DNA from 4 places in the Streptomyces sp. NPDC001108 genome. Region 1 is predicted to be linked to each of the others. Evidence: riboswitches for the same ligand, from Rfam matches in the RefSeq annotation. Region 1 holds a riboswitch; each other region holds the start of a gene.
The links. A riboswitch is a leader RNA that binds a small molecule or an ion and turns the genes downstream of it on or off. The one in region 1 is predicted to bind cyclic di-AMP.
Positions count from the first base shown of each region.

Region 1 (4,011 bases):
GGCCAGAGCGGCATCCGCCAGGCCTGCGCCTCGCGGTGCGCGCCGCGGCGGCAGAGCAGGGCCGCGACGGCGACCAACAGGTACATGGCGGTGACGGAGACGCCGGTGACGCCGTACAGGGTGTCGAGGTTGACGAAGCAGAGCGCCGCGCCGGGGACGCCGACGAGGAGGGTCGCGACCCACGGCGAGCCGAACCGGCCGAGCCGGGACAGGGCGTTGTTGACCGGTGCCGGCCACGCCTTGTCACGGGCCGAGGCGAAGAGCACCCGGGAGTTCTGGATGACCATGACGATGCCCGCGTTGATGATCGCGAGGGCGACGCAGAGGCTGACGAAGGTGCCGACCGCCGAGTTGGACCAGGCGGTGACCATGGTGCCGAGGTCGCCGGAGGTCAGGGCCGCCAGGTCCGGGGCGCCCATGGTGATGGCGATGACCGGGATCAGGATGACGGCGGTGGAGATGGCGAGGGTGGCGAGCACGGTGCGGGCCACGTTGCGGCGCGGGTTCTCCAGCTCCTCGGAGAGGTAGACCGCGGTGGAGAAGCCCTGCGTGATGAAGAGCGCGATGGCGAGTCCGGAGACGACCATCATCGCGGTGACCGTGGAGTGGGAACCGCCGGCCGAGGCGACCGTGCCGTGCACCAGCGAGGACGCGCCGCGCTCGGTGTGGGCGAAGCCGAGCACGGCGACGACACCCGCCGCGATCACTTCGAGGACCAGGAAGATTCCGGTGATCCATGCGTTGGCGCGCAGGTCCAGCAGGCCGGCGAGGGTGGCCAGCAGCATGACCCCGGCGCCCGCGAGGGGGGCCGGGATGTGCACGATGGGCGCCAGGTAGTCGGCCGTCCCCATGGAGATCACCGGGGGCACGATCATCACGACGAGCAGCGACAGCACGAAGACGAGCCATCCGGCGAGCCGTCCGGCCATGGTCGACACCATGGCGTACTCGCCGCCGGCGCTGGGGATGAGGGTGCCCAGTTCCGAATAGCAGAAGGCGACCGCGATGCAGAGCAGCGAGCCGATGGCGATGGTCAGGGCGGTGTACGTACCGAGGCTGGAGAAGAGGTCCGGCACGACCACGAAGAGGGTCGAGGCGGGGGTCACGCAGGACAGCGTGAGCAGTGTGCCGCCCACGACGCCGATGGAGCGCTTGAGCTTCTGGGGAGTGGGGCCGGTCGCCGGGGCGAGCGCCTGAGGTGCGCTGAGCGTGTCGGTCATCGTGCGGTTCCGATCAAAAAGTGCGGTGTTTGAGCGCGGGAGCGGTATCGCCTCCAGACGAGGACGTGATGAGTGGTTTCGTCGCTCCCAGCGCGTTATGCAATCCCGACGTGTTCCGCAGGTCAAGAGGTGTTCACCTTCGGAATTCGTTGTTCCTGTGATCAGTTTCGACGATTTGGCGCTAACTGAGCAGAGGACGCCGAAGGATCGGGGGGTGCGGGAACCGAAGGCCGGACCCCGGGAATTTTTCCCCCGGTCGGCATCGGGCGCGGGCACGGGGCCCATGGGTCGCGCATTCGGCGCCCCGGTGCCAGCCTGGATGCATGACTTGGGCGTCATGGACTACGTGTGGTGTGTACTCCGGGCACGGCGGCGTGCTGACGGAGGAGGTCGGTCTCCTGTCCGGGGAACTGACGGTGCACACGACCTGGGCCGAGGACACGGCCCAGATCACGGTGCAGTATTCGGGGGCGATCGACTGGTTCACCATGGTGGGCAGCCCCGTGGCGTGCTGTTCGGAGGAGGACAGCCGCCGCCTGCACGACGCGGCCGTGCAGGCGGTACGGAACGGGGCGGCGGCCACGGTGCCCGTTCCGCCCCGCGCGGCTCCGGAACGGGCGGCCGGGTCCGCCCCGGAGTGACGGTTCAGTAGGCCCCGTTGACGTTGTCGATGGAGCCGTACCGGTCGGCGGCGTAGTTGCACGCGGCGGTGATGTTGGCGACGGGGTCGAAGCTGTCCGTAGACGTGCCGGGCACGTGGTAGGCGAGGAACGTCGGATCGATGATCTGGAGCAGGCCCTTGGAAGGGGTCCCCTTGGCGGCGTTGGAGTCCCAGTTGTTGACGGCGAGCGGGTTGCCGGAGGACTCGCGCAGGACGTTGCGGTGGATCCCCTCGTAGCTGCCGGGGATGCCGTGCTCGGCCATGACGGCCAGCGACTCCTTGATCCAGCCGTCCAGGTCGTCGGAGTACGCCGCGGTCCGCGCGGCGGGCGCGGCGGCCGGCGCCGCCGAAGCGGCCTGGGCACCGAGCAGCGGCAGGAGCAGGGCGGCCGCTCCCGTACCCACGGCTATGAATCCCCTGGTCAGCGAGGTGGCGGCGCGACGGTGGCGCGTACCGGTGAAGGACATGGTGGTTCCTCTCCGTCGCCTGCGAGGTGAGCTGTCGGGTTCGGGCTGGAGCTGCCCGGCCGCGCGTCGACGCGGCTTCACCCCGAGCCGTCCGGATGTCCGGACCGGCGATGTACCTGGGTTCCCCGCTCCTGCCGTACACGAGTGGTCGGAATGCTCCGGACAGCGGCAGGATTCGGCGTTCCGTCCGGATTGACGGAGACCGTAGACGAGAGAATCCGAAGGGGACAAGACCCTTTTTCCGCATGTAATCGCCCAACAAGATCAAGTCATTTCATTTCCGGTAATCCACCTCACACCGACCCGGTGACGACCCTTGCGGGCAAAGGGATCCGCGGCATGCGGCACGGCGGTCGGGGGCGGAATGTGACTCGCACCACGGGGAGAGGGAAGCGGCGTTCCGGGCTCCGCCCCGCCGGACCGGCGAGCATTGCCAACCACTCCCCTCTGCCGCTATGGTTTCCGTGTCCTGTTGTCTCCGATAGAGGTGGACGTTGCGCATCTGAGGTCCGCGAACACCACGCCGTACGGCTCTCGCCGTATGACTGTCACGTCGTCGCAGTGTTTCCGCACTGCCCGTGGCCGCCGCGTGGATGCGACCTCGATGCATGAGCCGTCCCTCGTTTCCAGGACAGCCGCATCCTTCTCCGCTGCTCGGTCGCCGCGTGGTGCTCGCATACGAATCCCCCCTTCATTGCGATCACGACTGCGAGGAAATCCATGGCGACACCCACCGCCCCCAGCGCCTCCCTCACCTGCTCGGCACTGACCTTCCGGTGGCCGGACGGCACCACGGTCTTCGACGGGCTCTCGCTGAGCGTCGGCCGCGGCCGGATCGGGCTCGTCGGCAACAACGGCGCGGGCAAGTCCACCCTGATGCGGCTGCTCACCGGCGAACTGCGCCCGTCCGCGGGCACGGTGACCATCGGCGGCAGCCTCGCCCACCTGCCGCAGAACATCACCCTCGACACCACCCTGCGGGTGGACCACGCGCTCGGCATCGCCGAACGGCGCGAGGCGCTGCGCGCCATCGAGTCCGGGGACGTCGACGAGAAGCACTTCGAGACGATCGGCGACGACTGGGACGTGGAGGAACGGGCCCTGGCGACCCTGGGCTCGCTCGGCCTCGGCGACATCGGACTCGACCGCACCGTGGGCGAGTTGTCCGGCGGGGAGACCGTGCTGCTGCGCCTCGCGGCGCTGCTGCTGGAACGCCCCGACGTCCTCCTCCTGGACGAACCCACCAACAACCTGGACCTGTTCGCCCGCCGGCGGCTGTACGAAGCCGTCGACTCCTGGCACTCGGGCGTGCTGATCGTGGTCAGCCACGACCGTGAACTGCTGGAGCGCGTGGACCGCATCGCCGAGCTGCGCGCCGGTTCGGTGAACTGGTACGGCGGCGGCTGGTCCGCGTACCAGGAGGCCGTGGCCACCGAGCAGGAGGCGGCCGGGCGGACACTGCGCGCCGCCGAGGCGGACGTGCGCCGCCAGAAGCGCGAACTGGAGGAGACCCGGACGAAGCTGGCGCGACGTCAACGCACAGGAAAGAAGGCCGAGTTGGATGGTGGCCTGCCGAAGATCCTGGCGGGCCGCCGCAAGCGGTCCGCCCAGGAGTCGGCGGGCAAGCTCCGCGGCCTCCACGAGGACCGGCTCAACGAGGCGC
Region 1 is NZ_JBSFKL010000001.1:191,037-195,047, forward strand. It holds gene ACWC97_RS00805 (APC family permease) at 1-1,220, opposite strand, end outside; gene ACWC97_RS00810 (hypothetical protein) at 1,544-1,861, shown strand; gene ACWC97_RS00815 (transglycosylase SLT domain-containing protein) at 1,866-2,348, opposite strand; cyclic di-AMP (ydaO/yuaA leader) riboswitch at 2,350-2,539, opposite strand; gene ACWC97_RS00820 (ABC-F family ATP-binding cassette domain-containing protein) at 3,069-4,011, shown strand, end outside.

Region 2 (4,011 bases), on a different contig from region 1:
GAAGACGACGTCCACCAGATCGGCGTCGCTCTCTCCCATGCCCGCGATCAGCCCGGAACACGCCGAGAGCCCGGCGGACTGGGCCTGACGCACCGTCGCCACCCGGTCCGCGTAGGTGTGGGTGCTGGTGATGTCCCCGTACGTCGCCTCGGACGTGTTGAGGTTGTGGTTGTACGCGTCGGCGCCGGCCGACCGCAGCCGCTCGGCCTGGCCGTCGGAGAGCAGACCCAGGCAGGCGCACACCTCGACGCCCTCGTTCTGCTCCTTGATCGCCTCGATGGTCTCCGAGACCCGGTCGACGTCGCGGTCCGTGGGACCGCGGCCGCTCGCGACCAGGCACACCCGCTTGGCCCCGCCCGCCACTCCGGCCGCGGCGACCTTCGACGCCTCGTCCGGCTTCAGCCAGGTGTACTTGAGGATCCCGGCCTTGGAGCCGAGCCGCTGCGAGCAGTACGAGCAGTCCTCGGGGCACAGCCCCGACTTGAGGTTGACCAGGTAGTTGAGTTTCACGCGCCGCCCGAACCACTGGCGGCGCACCTTCCCGGCCGCGGCCACCACTTCGAGCAGATCGTCGTCCGAGGTCGCCAGCACGGCGAGGGCTTCTTCACGGGTCGGCAGCTCACGCCGCAGGCCCTTGTCCACCAGTGTGGTCAGGAGGTCCATGGCGAAGATCCTGTCCTACCGACGTCCCGCAGCCAAGGAGGAACCGGACAACAGTGCCTGTCGAGGGTGTGTGTATTGCCACACCATGACCGGCGGTTCCCACGGTTAGGGTCTGTGAGCTGCCTACAAAAGGGACCGCTCATGCCCTTCGACCCGTTCGGCTGGATCGACGCCGAGGCACGCCGTCGTGCCGATGCCGGACTCGTCCGTGTCCTCCGCCCCCGGGCCGCCGCCTCAGGGCTCCTGGACCTCGCGAGCAACGACTACCTGGGGCTGGCCAGACACCCCGACGTCACGGCGGCCGCGGCCGCCGCCGCACACGAATGGGGCGCGGGCGCGACCGGTTCACGGCTGGTCACCGGCTCCACCGCGCTCCACGCCGAACTCGAACGGGAACTGGCCGAGTTCTGCGGCTTCGAGGCGGCCCTGGTGCTGTCGTCCGGCTACGCGGCCAACCTCGCCGCCGTCACGGCGCTCACCGGACACGGCTCGCTGATCGTCTCCGACGCGGGCAACCATGCCTCGATCGTGGACGGCTGCCGGCTCTCCCGCGCCCGGACCGCCGTCGTCCCGCACGCCGACCCCGAGGCCGTACGCAAGGCCCTGCGGACACGGGACGGGCGGGCGCTCGCCGTCACGGACTCCGTCTTCTCGGTCGACGGCGACGCGGCCCCGCTGCCCGAACTGGCCGAGGTCTGCCGCGCGGAGGACGCCGCCCTGCTCATCGACGACGCACACGGCCTGGGCGTGCTCGGGCCCGGCGGCCGGGGTGCGCCGGCCGCCGCCTCGCTCGCGGGCACCGCCGGGACCGTCACCACCCTGACCCTCTCCAAGTCCCTGGGCAGCCAGGGCGGGGCCGTCCTCGGACCGGCCCGCGTCATCGAACACCTCGTCAACACGGGCCGGACGTTCATCTTCGACACCGGTCTCGCACCGGCCGCGGCGGGCGCCGCCCTGGCGAGCCTGCGGCTGCTGCGCCGCGAACCGGAACGGGCCGGCCGGGCCCGCGCCGTGGCCGCCACGCTCCACGAACGGCTGACCGGGGCCGGGCTGACCGCCGTACGCCCCGACGCGGCCGTGGTGTCGGTGCGCGCCCCCTCCGCGGACGCGGCGGTGCGCTGGGCGGCCGACTGCCGTGCCGCCGGGGTCGCCGTCGGCTGCTTCAGGCCCCCGTCGGTACCGGACGGGGTGTCCCGGCTCCGGCTGACCGCGCGCGCCGACCTGACCGAGGAGGAGATCGCCACCGCCGTGTCGACCGTCCTGCGCACCGCGCCCGCCGGCTGACCGCACTCGCCCCGTACGTGTCCGTCGGCCGGGGTGCGACGGACACGCCGCGCGGCCCGGTGAGGAACGCGCGGCCTCCCTCCCTTCCGTCGGGCCGGACGGGCCGGAGCCGATCAGGTAGGGGGCCGCGCCGGACGGTCCGGCGCCGAACGCGATACGCGGCCGCGACCGCGTGGCGGGCCGGCCGGGGCTCAGCCGACCCGGCCGTAGTAGACGCTCCTGCTCCAGATCTTCTCCAGCCTCACCACGGCGCCGGCCTTCGGGGAGTGCCAGATCCGGTTCTCCCCGGCGTAGATCCCGACGTGGTAGACGCTGCGGCCGGAGTGGAAGAAGACCAGGTCGCCCCGGCGCCGGTCCGAGGACCGGACGTGCTTGGCCCGGTTGTACTGCTGCTGGGCCGTGCGGGGGAGCGTCCTGCCCGCCTTCTTGAACGCGTAGAGCGTCAGGCCCGAGCAGTCGAAGCGGTGGGGGCCCGCGGCGCCCCAACGGTACGGTGAGCCCTTCTTCGACGCCGCGATGTCGAGCGCCTTCATCGATACGGTCGCGGCCTGGGCCTCCGTAGGGGCGCCCGGCGCGAACATGGTGCCGCCGACGGCGGCGAGAGTGAGGACCGAGGCCGTTCCGGCCCGGGCGAGCAAGGACGGGACATGAACCTGCGCAGACATGCGCAACCCTTCGTCAGCCGCCTGTGAAGGGTGACCTGTCGGGTTCGGGCCTGCGAAGTCGCCCGGCCGCGTGGTGCGGCTTCACCCCGAGGGCCGTCCGGTGTGCCCGGGCCGACCCGTTGTGCTCGGGTCCTCCACTCCTGCCGATCCACTTTCGTCGACCAGGCATCCGGACGGCGGCAGGACTCGGCGTCCACCCGGACCGCCCCGCCGCGGTGGCGGGGGCTTGTCGTCCCAGGGATCTTGACCCACGGGCCGGTGGATTTCCGAGCTGAAAAACGGATATGTGAGGCTCCTCACGGCTGATCCATTCGGGTGGACATCTGTCCTTCCGGACCGTCGCCGGACGATCGGACCGGCGCGGTACCAGCGGCGGAAGCGCCGGTTCCAGCCGTGGTCCACGCGAAACGCGCAAGTCGAGCGGTCTCTTGCGCAGGGGACTTCCTACGCCGAACGAGCGAGGAAATTCGATCACCGTGTCGGGTGTGTCGCCCCCCTGGGACGGGATGCGGGCCGTGGGCGGTGCGGTGGGCCGCGCCGCCCACGGCGGAGCGTACGCTCCGGTCAACCGGTGGGAGCCGGTGGCACGGTGACGCGCCCGGCGCGGCGCTCGCCGTCCAGGACGCGCAGCGCCCGGGCGAGTGTCGCGGCGTGGATGTGTGCCTCCCCGCGCTCGTGCATCAGCGTCAGGGCGTCCCGCAGTGCGACCGCGTGCGAGGCCAGCGCCTGTGCGGCGCGCAGGGCGCCGTAGGTGTCGCTGCCCCGGGCCGGGTTGATCCGCCCGACCTGGTCGACGACATCGAGGTAACGGTCGATGAACTCCCCCTCGGCCCTGGTCAGCGCGGGAAGCGGCCGGGGCTCCGGCGGTCGCATCGGGCGGTCACCGCGCGCCGTGCGGTGCGCGGACGGCGTTCCGGTTCTCCAGGACATGGTCCACCAGGCCGTACGCCCGGGCCCCGGCCGCGTCGAGGATCAGGTCGCGCTCGATGTCCTCGGCGATCCGCCCGGCGTCCTGCCCGGTGTGCCGGGCCAGCAGGTCGACGAGGAGCGCGTGCAGCCGTTCCATCTCCCGCGCCTCGATGGCCAGGTCGGACGGCTGACCCCGCATCGGCTCGGGAAGTTCGGGCTGGCGCACGAGCACCCGGGCGCCGGGCAGCGCGTGCCGACGGCCGGGCGTCCCGGCGGCGAGCAGTACGGAGGCGCAGGGGCCGGCCTGGCCGAGGCAGAAGGTCTCCACCTCGCAGTCCACGTACCGCATCGTGTCGTAGATCGCGGACATGGCCTCGAACGAGCCGCCGGGGGAGTTGATGTAGAGCGAGAGGGGCCGGTCGGGGGCCGCGTGCTCCAGATACATGAACTGCGCGATCAGGTCCGAGGCGGCGGCGTCGTCGACCGGGGT
Region 2 is NZ_JBSFKL010000008.1:234,971-238,981, reverse strand. It holds gene bioB (biotin synthase BioB) at 1-663, opposite strand, end outside; gene ACWC97_RS20060 (8-amino-7-oxononanoate synthase) at 805-1,947, shown strand; gene ACWC97_RS20055 (C40 family peptidase) at 2,139-2,612, opposite strand; cyclic di-AMP (ydaO/yuaA leader) riboswitch at 2,616-2,782, opposite strand; gene ACWC97_RS20050 (hypothetical protein) at 3,177-3,485, opposite strand; gene ACWC97_RS20045 (ATP-dependent Clp protease proteolytic subunit) at 3,493-4,011, opposite strand, start outside.
Region 2: linked by a shared signal. The riboswitch ahead of ACWC97_RS20055 (C40 family peptidase) and the one ahead of ACWC97_RS00815 (transglycosylase SLT domain-containing protein) in region 1 are both predicted to bind cyclic di-AMP.

Region 3 (4,011 bases), 310 kb from region 1:
TCGCCCGACGACTCGCCGCGCAGCCGCCGCCCGATCCACGGCACCAGGTGCTCGCGCGCCCAGTGGATGTCGTCGCGCCGGACCTCCAGGGTGCCGCGCTGGGCCTGCGGGGGCCATTCCTGGTCGGGGTCGGCCGGTACCTCGATGCCGAGGACCTGGGCGGCGCGCAGCGCGACCCTGGTGTGCCCCTCCGGCGACAGGTGGAGCCGGTCGTCGTCCCAGGCGCGCCGGTCCTGGACGGACCGCAGCGACCACAGGTCCAGCACCGGGCAGTCGTAGCGGTCGGCGATGGCCCGCACATGGGCGGTGTACGTCGCGACCTTGCCACGGAGATGGCGCAGGACCGGGATGCCCCGGGTGTCGAAGCCGGTGGTGACCATGACCGTGCCGACCGCGCCGGTGAGTTCGGCGACGGCGCGCTCGAAGCGTTCGGCCACGTCGTCGGGGTCGGTGCCCGGCCGGATGATGTCGTTGCCTCCCGCGCAGAAGCTCACCAGGTCGGGGGCGAGCTCCTTGGCACGCGGCACCTGCTCCTCGACGATCTGGTCGAGGAGACGTCCGCGTACGGCGAGATTGGCGTATCGGAATTCCGGGTGTGCGGGTCCTTCGGCGTCGTGTGCCGTATCGGGGTCCGGGAGTTGGTCCGCGAGAAGTACCGCGAACCGGTCCGCCCAGCCGACGAATGTTCCGTCCGGGCCGGGGTCACCGACTCCCTCGGTGAAGCTGTCGCCGATCGCCGCGTACGACCCGATGACGCCCTGTCGGTTGTTGACGCCACGCTGCATTTTTCTCGAATCGTCTGCCACAAGCGCTTATCCTGCACCGTCGAATGTGACCTACGCGACCGTAATAAGGGGTTGACGGGTGGTGACATAGGCCACCCGGTCAGTTTTTGGCAAAGGGGGAATAGGCGGAAGGGGCGGTGCGCCACCGCGCACCGCCCCTTCCTTCGTCCTGCTCCGGGTCACGCTCAGACGTAGATGCCGTGCGAGGCCAGGTAGGCGATCGGGTCGATGTCCGAACCGTACTCGGGACCGGTGCGGACCTCGAAGTGGAGGTGCGGGCCGGTGACGTTGCCGGTGGCGCCCGAGAGGCCGACCTGCTGGCCGGCGCTCACGGACTGGCCCGCCGAGACGGAGAGGGAGGACAGGTGGCCGTACTGCGAGTAGTGGCCGTCGACGTGCTTGACGACGACCTGGTTGCCGTAGGCACCGCCCCAGCCGGCGGTGACGACGGTGCCGGAGGTGATGGCCTTGACGCCGGTGCCGGTGGAGACGGGGAAGTCGATGCCGGTGTGGCTGCCGCTGGACCAGTTGGAGCCGGAGGCCCGGTAATTGGTGGTGTGGCTGCCGGGGACCGGGTGGACGTAGCCGGAGCCGGTGTTCTCGGTGGCCGGGGCCTCCTTGGTGGCCGGGGCGGGGGCCGGGGCCTCCTTGGCGGCCGGGGCCGCCGGGGCGGGCTGCTCGGCGGCCGGGGCGGCCTTCGACGGCGTGGCCGCACCGGTGGGAGCGGTCGTACCGACGGCGGCGGCGAGGGTCAGCTTCATCCCGGGGAGGATCAGGCTGGGGTTCTTGCCGACGACCTCGCGGTTGTCCTGGTACAGCTTCTGCCAGCCGCCCGCGACGTGGTGCTCGGCCGCGATCTTCGACAGGTAGTCGCCGGGGACGACGGAGTACGTGGTGGGCGCGGACTGCGGGGCGGCCTTCGGCGCGGTGTGCGCGACGGGGGCCTGCTCCGGCGCGGCGGCCTGGTCGGCGGCGTGGGCGCCGGTGGCACCGAGCAGCGGCAGTGCGATGACGGCGCCACCGGTGCTGACCGCGGCGAAACCGCGAGCGATGGGGCCGATCTTGGGACGGCGGTGCTTACCCGTGATGGGCATGGCGTCTTTCCTCTCCGGCGCCTGCGAGGTGAGCTGTCGGGTTCGGGCTGGAGATGCCCGGCCGCACGGTGTGCGACTTCACCCCGAGCCGTCCGGATCTCTCCGGCCGGCGGCCTACCTGGTTCCCCCGCTCCTGCCACGCGATAAGTGGATGTGAATTCCGGTCGGCGGCAGGATTGGGCGGGCCGTCCGGAATGCGGTGACCGTAAGCGAGTCGGGACGGCGAAAACAAGCACCGGGTTCCCCGCCGGTATTCCTTTTCGGGAATTCGGTAGGGAATTCCGGTCACCCTCCGTGGATTACGGATCTTGTTGTTCCGCGCGGCGAACGGAATTCCCGTCCCGCCCGCCGCCACACACCGTCACGAATATGATCCCGCTCACGGGGCGCCGACCATCCCCCTTATAAGCGGGAGATGTTCGTAAAAAGTGCGCATTACGGACACGGCGGGGCGGTCAGTCCCGTCGCAGGCGCAGCACCTGCGCGTCGAGATCGCCCCGGAGGCCGGTGTGCAGCCCCCGGTGGAGCAGGACCGATCCGTGGTGGACCGCCCCGGTGTCCCGGCAGGTGTACGTGGCCGCGGGGTCGAGCCCGCGCAGCCGCAGGGCCGGCGGGCGCTCCCCGTACCGCTGGGCCTCCAGCCACATCAGCACCACGGTCTCCTCGCCGTGTACGTACTGGACGGCGCTGAGTCCGCCGCGCGGTTCGCGCAGCCGGTACAGCGCGCCCTGCTGCACCACGGGGCGGATCTCCTTGTAGAGATCCACCCAGCCACGCGCCTCGGCCAGCTCCTCCTCGCTCCATTCGGCGAGGTTCCCACCGATGCCGAGCACTCCGGCCATGGCGCTCACGAACCGGAAACGCAGCGAACTGACCCTGCCGTTGAGCTGCCGGTTCGGGCTGTCGGTGACCCAGGCGGCCATCACCCGGGCCGGGTGGAGGTGGCTGAACCCCTCCTGGATGGCGAGCCGGTCGAGCGGATCGGTGTTGTCGGAGGTCCACACCTGGTCGGTGCGGGAGAGGATGCCCAGGTCGATCCGGCCGCCGCCGCCCGAGCAGGACTCGAAGGCGACGTGGGGGTGCGCGGCCCTGAGCCGGTCGATCAGCGCGTACAGAGCGTCCACATGAGCGGTCCAGATCCGCTGCGGGTACTCCTCGCCGGGCCAGCCGGGGTCGGTGAAACAGCGGTTGAAGTCCCATTTCACGTAGTCGACGGGGGTGCCGGAGAGCAGTGCGTCGAGCTGCTCCCAGAGGTGCTCCCGGACATCGGGCCGGGCCAGATTGAGCACCAGCTGGTTGCGGTACTCGGTGCGGGTCCGGCCGGGGACGTGCTGGACCCAGTCGGGGTGCGCCCGGTAGAGGTCGCTGTCGGGGTTGACCATCTCCGGTTCGACCCAGATACCGAACCGCATGCCGAGTGCGTGCACCTCGTCGGCGAGCGGCTTCAGCCCGCCGGGGAACCGGTCCGGGTTCGGGGTCCAGTCGCCGAGCCCGGCCCGGTCGCTGGTCCGCCGCCCGAACCAGGCGTCGTCCACCACGAACAGCTCGACCCCCATGTCCGCGGCGCGCCGGGCCAGGGTCCGCTGCTGGTCCAGCGAGATGTCGAAGCCGGTCGCCTCCCAGGAGTTGTAGAGCACCGGCCGAAGGGTTCCGGCGTCCGGGATCACGTGGGCGAGCTGCCAGGCGTGCCAGGCCCGGCTGGCCCCGCCGAAACCCTGATCGCTCCAGAGCCCGGCGAAGACGGGCGTGGTGTAGGACTCCCCCGGGGCGAGCCGGAGCAGTCCGGACTCGTCGTGCCCCGCGCCGCCGGTGATCTGTACGAGGCCGTCGGGCAGCCGCTGCACGCAGATCCGCCAGGAGCCGGACCAGCCGAGCGCACAGCCGTAGACCTCGCCGCTCTCCTCGGTCGCCGCGCCGTCGGCGTCCAGCGCGGCCCACGGCAGGTACTGGTGGCCGGTGTGGCCGCGTCTGCTGGAGATGACGCTCTCGCCGTGGAGCAGCTCCGCGCGTTCGATCCGGGTCTCGGCCGACCAGCGGCCGTGCAGCCGGCTGATCCGCCAGCCGTCCCGGGCGGGCAGCGACCAGGCGGCCGCGTCGGCGCGCAGCAGTTCCAGCGGCGGGCCGTCCGGGCC
Region 3 is NZ_JBSFKL010000001.1:502,744-506,754, forward strand. It holds gene ACWC97_RS02205 (SGNH/GDSL hydrolase family protein) at 1-806, opposite strand, end outside; gene ACWC97_RS02210 (M23 family metallopeptidase) at 971-1,879, opposite strand; cyclic di-AMP (ydaO/yuaA leader) riboswitch at 1,883-2,039, opposite strand; gene ACWC97_RS02215 (alpha-galactosidase) at 2,335-4,011, opposite strand, start outside.
Region 3: linked by a shared signal. The riboswitch ahead of ACWC97_RS02210 (M23 family metallopeptidase) and the one ahead of ACWC97_RS00815 (transglycosylase SLT domain-containing protein) in region 1 are both predicted to bind cyclic di-AMP.

Region 4 (4,011 bases), on a different contig from region 1:
CGTACGACTCCGTCAGCGGTCGCGTACGTACCGGGGCCGGGGCAGTCTGGGAGAGCCGATCAAGGGGCACCGCGCACGTCGTCGGGGGTCCCGGGGCTCGGCCGGAGCACCGCGCACCACGTGCGAGAATGGTCTAGACAACTAGTGATTCCTGAAGGGCAGAACCATGGCTGAGCGCCGCGTCAACGTCGGTTGGGCCGAGGGCCTGCACGCCCGCCCCGCTTCCATCTTCGTCCGTGCCGCCACGGCCTCCGGCGTCCCCGTGACGATCGCCAAGGCCGACGGTTCCCCGGTGAACGCCGCGTCCATGCTCGCGGTGCTCGGACTCGGCGCGCAGGGCGGCGAGGAGATCGTGCTCGCTTCCGAGGCGGACGACTCCGAGGCCGCTCTGGACCGTCTGGCGAAGCTGGTCGCAGAGGGACTCGAGGAGCTCCCGGAGACCGTCTGAGGCACCCTCCCCGAGAGAGCCGCGGCACCGTGAACCGGAGCCGCGGCTTTTTCATGCCCCGACTAATTCCGCCGGAAAGGAAAGGGGCAGCGGGGATTCCCCCCTTCCACCAGCGGATGAATTCCACCTTCGAACACGGGAAAATCCCTCCCCGCGCGCCGGGGAAATATCCCGGCCGGACCGGAGCACCTCTCTTTCTACGGTGCGTTTGTTAAGTGCGGACACCCGCACTGTTTACGGGATGTTGCGGCCCCCTCACCGGGTTTCCCGGGCGCGGGCCGGGCGGGCGGGGCCGCAGCCGGTGCGCGGCGGCGGTCCGCTCCGCGTGATGGGCCGCCAGCGCCCTGGCCCGGTCCGCGTCGCCGCGCGCCACCGCGTCCACGATGGCCCCGCGCTCGGCCCAGAAGTCCACCGGCCGGTCCGGCGGCTCGACCACGTACATCCAGGCGATCTTGTGCCGCAACTGGCCGAGCAGGGCGATCAGACCGGGGCTGCCGGACGCCTGCGCCAGTGTCTCGTGGAACCAGCCGCCCAGTGGGCGCAGGTCCTCGCCCTCGCCGCGCAGCGCCCGGTCATGGCCGAGGCGGACGAGGCCGCGCAACACCTTGAGGTGGGCCTCGGTGCGACGGCGCGCCGCGCGGGCGGCGCCCAGCGGCTCCAGCATGTTCCGGACCTCCAGCAGGTCGGCCGCCTCCAGGTCGGTGGGCTCGGCGACGCAGGCGCCCGCGTGCCTGCGGGAGACCACGAAGCCCTCGGACTCCAGGGTGCGCAGCGCTTCGCGGACCGGGACGCGGGACACCCCGTACCGGCGGGCCAGCACCTCCTCCGTGAGCCGGCTGCCGCGCGCGAAGACTCCGGAGACGATGTCGTCACGAATCGCTGTGCTTACCGAATGCGCGGGAATGCGCATGCCCGAACCTCCGCCTCAATGCCCGCGAAACGCGGCCGCCCGACACCTGTTCCGTGACTCTATTGCAATGCGGCGGCATTTCCGATGCCGGGCAGGAATCGATGAATATCTTCCGGCCGCGGACCGGTCGCATCGGAGAGCGGTGACGTCGGGGAGCGGTCGCGCGGGAGAGGGGTCACCCGCACCGTGCGGCAGGCATGCCGAAGGCCCCGGACGCGCGGTCCGGGGCCTTCGGTGGATGGTCCGTCAGAGGGCGGCGCCGTGGGCGCGCAGATACGCGACCGGGTCCAGGTCGGAGCCGTACGAAGGCGTCGTGCGGGCTTCGAAGTGGAGGTGCGGGCCGGTGGAGTTGCCGGTGGAGCCGGAGAGGGCGATCTGCTGGCCGGCGGCGACGCTCTGGCCGACCGACACCCCGATCGAGGAAAGGTGGCCGTACTGCGTGTACGTGCCGTCCGTCATCCGGAGCACGATGTTGTTGCCGTACGCGCCGCCCCAGCCGGCCTCGACGACCGTACCGGCGCCGACGGCGACGACGGAGCTGCCGGAGGCGGCGTGGAAGTCGACGCCCGAGTGGCTGCCGGAGGACCAGAGCGAGCCGCCGGACTTGTAGCCGGTGGTGACGTACGAACCGGCGACCGGGAGACGGAAGGCTCCCGGCACCGTGCGCTCGGCGGACCGGGCGACGCGGGCCGTACCGGCGCGGGACCCGGCGGCGCGCTCCGCCGCCGCCCTCGCCTCGGCCTTCTTCTTGGCTTCGGCCTTCTTGCGCGCCTCGGCCTTCTTGTGCGCCTCGGCCTTGGCCTTCGCCGTGGCGACGGCCTGGCTCGCCTGCGCGTCGGCCTGGGCGCCGATCCGCTCGGCAAGGGTCTTCTCGATGGTGAGGACCTGGGTGAGGCCGGTGTCCTCGACAGCGGCGGACTCCGACTCCGCGGCGACGGCCGGGGCGGCCAGACCGCCGATGACACCGGTGGTGGCGAGGGTCGCGACGCCGACGGCCTTCGCGCCCCTGCGCGTCAGTCGGCTCGGGGCACGATGCTTCCCCGTGGCACGGGTGAACGCCATGAAGTGGCTGGTCCTTTCCTTCCTTCTCGCCTACCGGGTTAGCTGACGGGTTCGGAGCAGGAAGGTCTCCTACGGACACCTCGGCCTCTCGGGGCTCAGGCGTCCGATTCACCCCAGGGACTACATGGGTCCCCGGCTCCCCGGGCTCGCGCCGGACGGGGACTCGGCGATGACTGTCCGGTACGCCCCTGATGCGGCATACGAGTGACGAACAGTCGAGCCGACGCTAAACGGGGGCACTTACATCCACCAAATGGACAGGCCATTTTGTAGCGCATCCCACAGGGCAGACGGGCAACCTCCCCACGGAACGGACAAAAGGGGCGAATCTCGCACATCTTGCTTGCGGGATCCGCCCCCATGCCCTGCTGTCCGCCGGTTCTCCCCTGCCCCGTACCGGTCCCGTGGCAGGGAAGAGCCGGGAAGGGCCGAGAAGCCGGCGGGTCAGCCGGTGACCACCGACACCTCGCCGATGCCCAGGGCCCGGACGGGCTCCTCGATCCGCGCCGCGTCACCGACCAGGACGGTGACCAGCCGGTCGACCGGGAAGGCGTTGACGACCGCCGCGGTCGCCTCGACCGTGCCGGTCTCCGCGAGGCGGGCGTACAGCTGCGCCTGGTAGTCGTCCGGCAGATGCTGCTCGACCTGGTCGGCGAGGGTGCCCGCGACGGAGGCCGCCATCTCGAACTTCAGCGGCGCGACACCCACCAGGTTCTGCACCGCCGTCTCGCGCTCCTCGTCGGTGAGGCCCTCGGCGGCCAGGGTCCGCAGGACCGTCCACAGGTCCTTGAGGGCCGGCTCGGTGGATTCCGTGTCCACCGAACCGCTGATGGCCAGCATCGCGGCGCCGGTGGCGCCCGAGGCGGAGTCCGCAGCGGTCGAGCGCAGCACCTGGGCGAAGGCCCGCACTCCGTACGTGTAGCCCTTCTCCTCGCGCAGCACCCGGTCGAGGCGGGAGGTGAGCGTGCCGCCGAGGCAGTAGGTGCCGAGGACCTGGGCCGGCCACACGCTGTCGTGGCGGTCGGCACCGATCCGGCCGATCAGCAGCTGGGTCTGGACCGCGCCCGGACGGTCGACGATCACCACCCGGCCGGTGTCGTCGGCGGTGATCGGCGGCACCGGGCGGGGCGCGGCGGCCTCGCCCGACCAGTCGCCGAGGGTGTCGGCGAGCAGGGCGTCCAGGTCGATGCCGGTCAGGTCGCCGACGACCACGGCGGTCGCGGTGGACGGCCGGACGTGGGCGTCGAAGAAGGCCCGGACGGCCGCCGCGTCGATCCGCTCCACCGTCTCCTCGGTGCCCTGGCGCGGGCGCGACATCCGCGCCTCGGCCGGGAAGAGCTCCTTGGAGAGCTGCTTGGCGGCGCGACGGGCCGGGTTGGCCTGCTCGTGCGGGATCTCGTCGAGCCGGTTGCGCACCAGCCGCTCGATCTCGCTGTCGGCGAAGGCGGGCGCCCGCAGCGCCTCGGCGACCAGCCCGAGCGCCTTGGCCAGCCGGGAGGCCGGGACCTCCAGGGAGACCCGGACACCGGGGTGGTCGGCGTGCGCGTCGAGCGTGGCGCCGCAGCGCTCCAGCTCGGCCGCGAACTCCTCC
Region 4 is NZ_JBSFKL010000003.1:565,660-569,670, forward strand. It holds gene ACWC97_RS11010 (HPr family phosphocarrier protein) at 167-448, shown strand; gene ACWC97_RS11015 (GntR family transcriptional regulator) at 660-1,358, opposite strand; gene ACWC97_RS11020 (M23 family metallopeptidase) at 1,605-2,420, opposite strand; cyclic di-AMP (ydaO/yuaA leader) riboswitch at 2,434-2,599, opposite strand; gene ACWC97_RS11025 (M16 family metallopeptidase) at 2,865-4,011, opposite strand, start outside.
Region 4: linked by a shared signal. The riboswitch ahead of ACWC97_RS11020 (M23 family metallopeptidase) and the one ahead of ACWC97_RS00815 (transglycosylase SLT domain-containing protein) in region 1 are both predicted to bind cyclic di-AMP.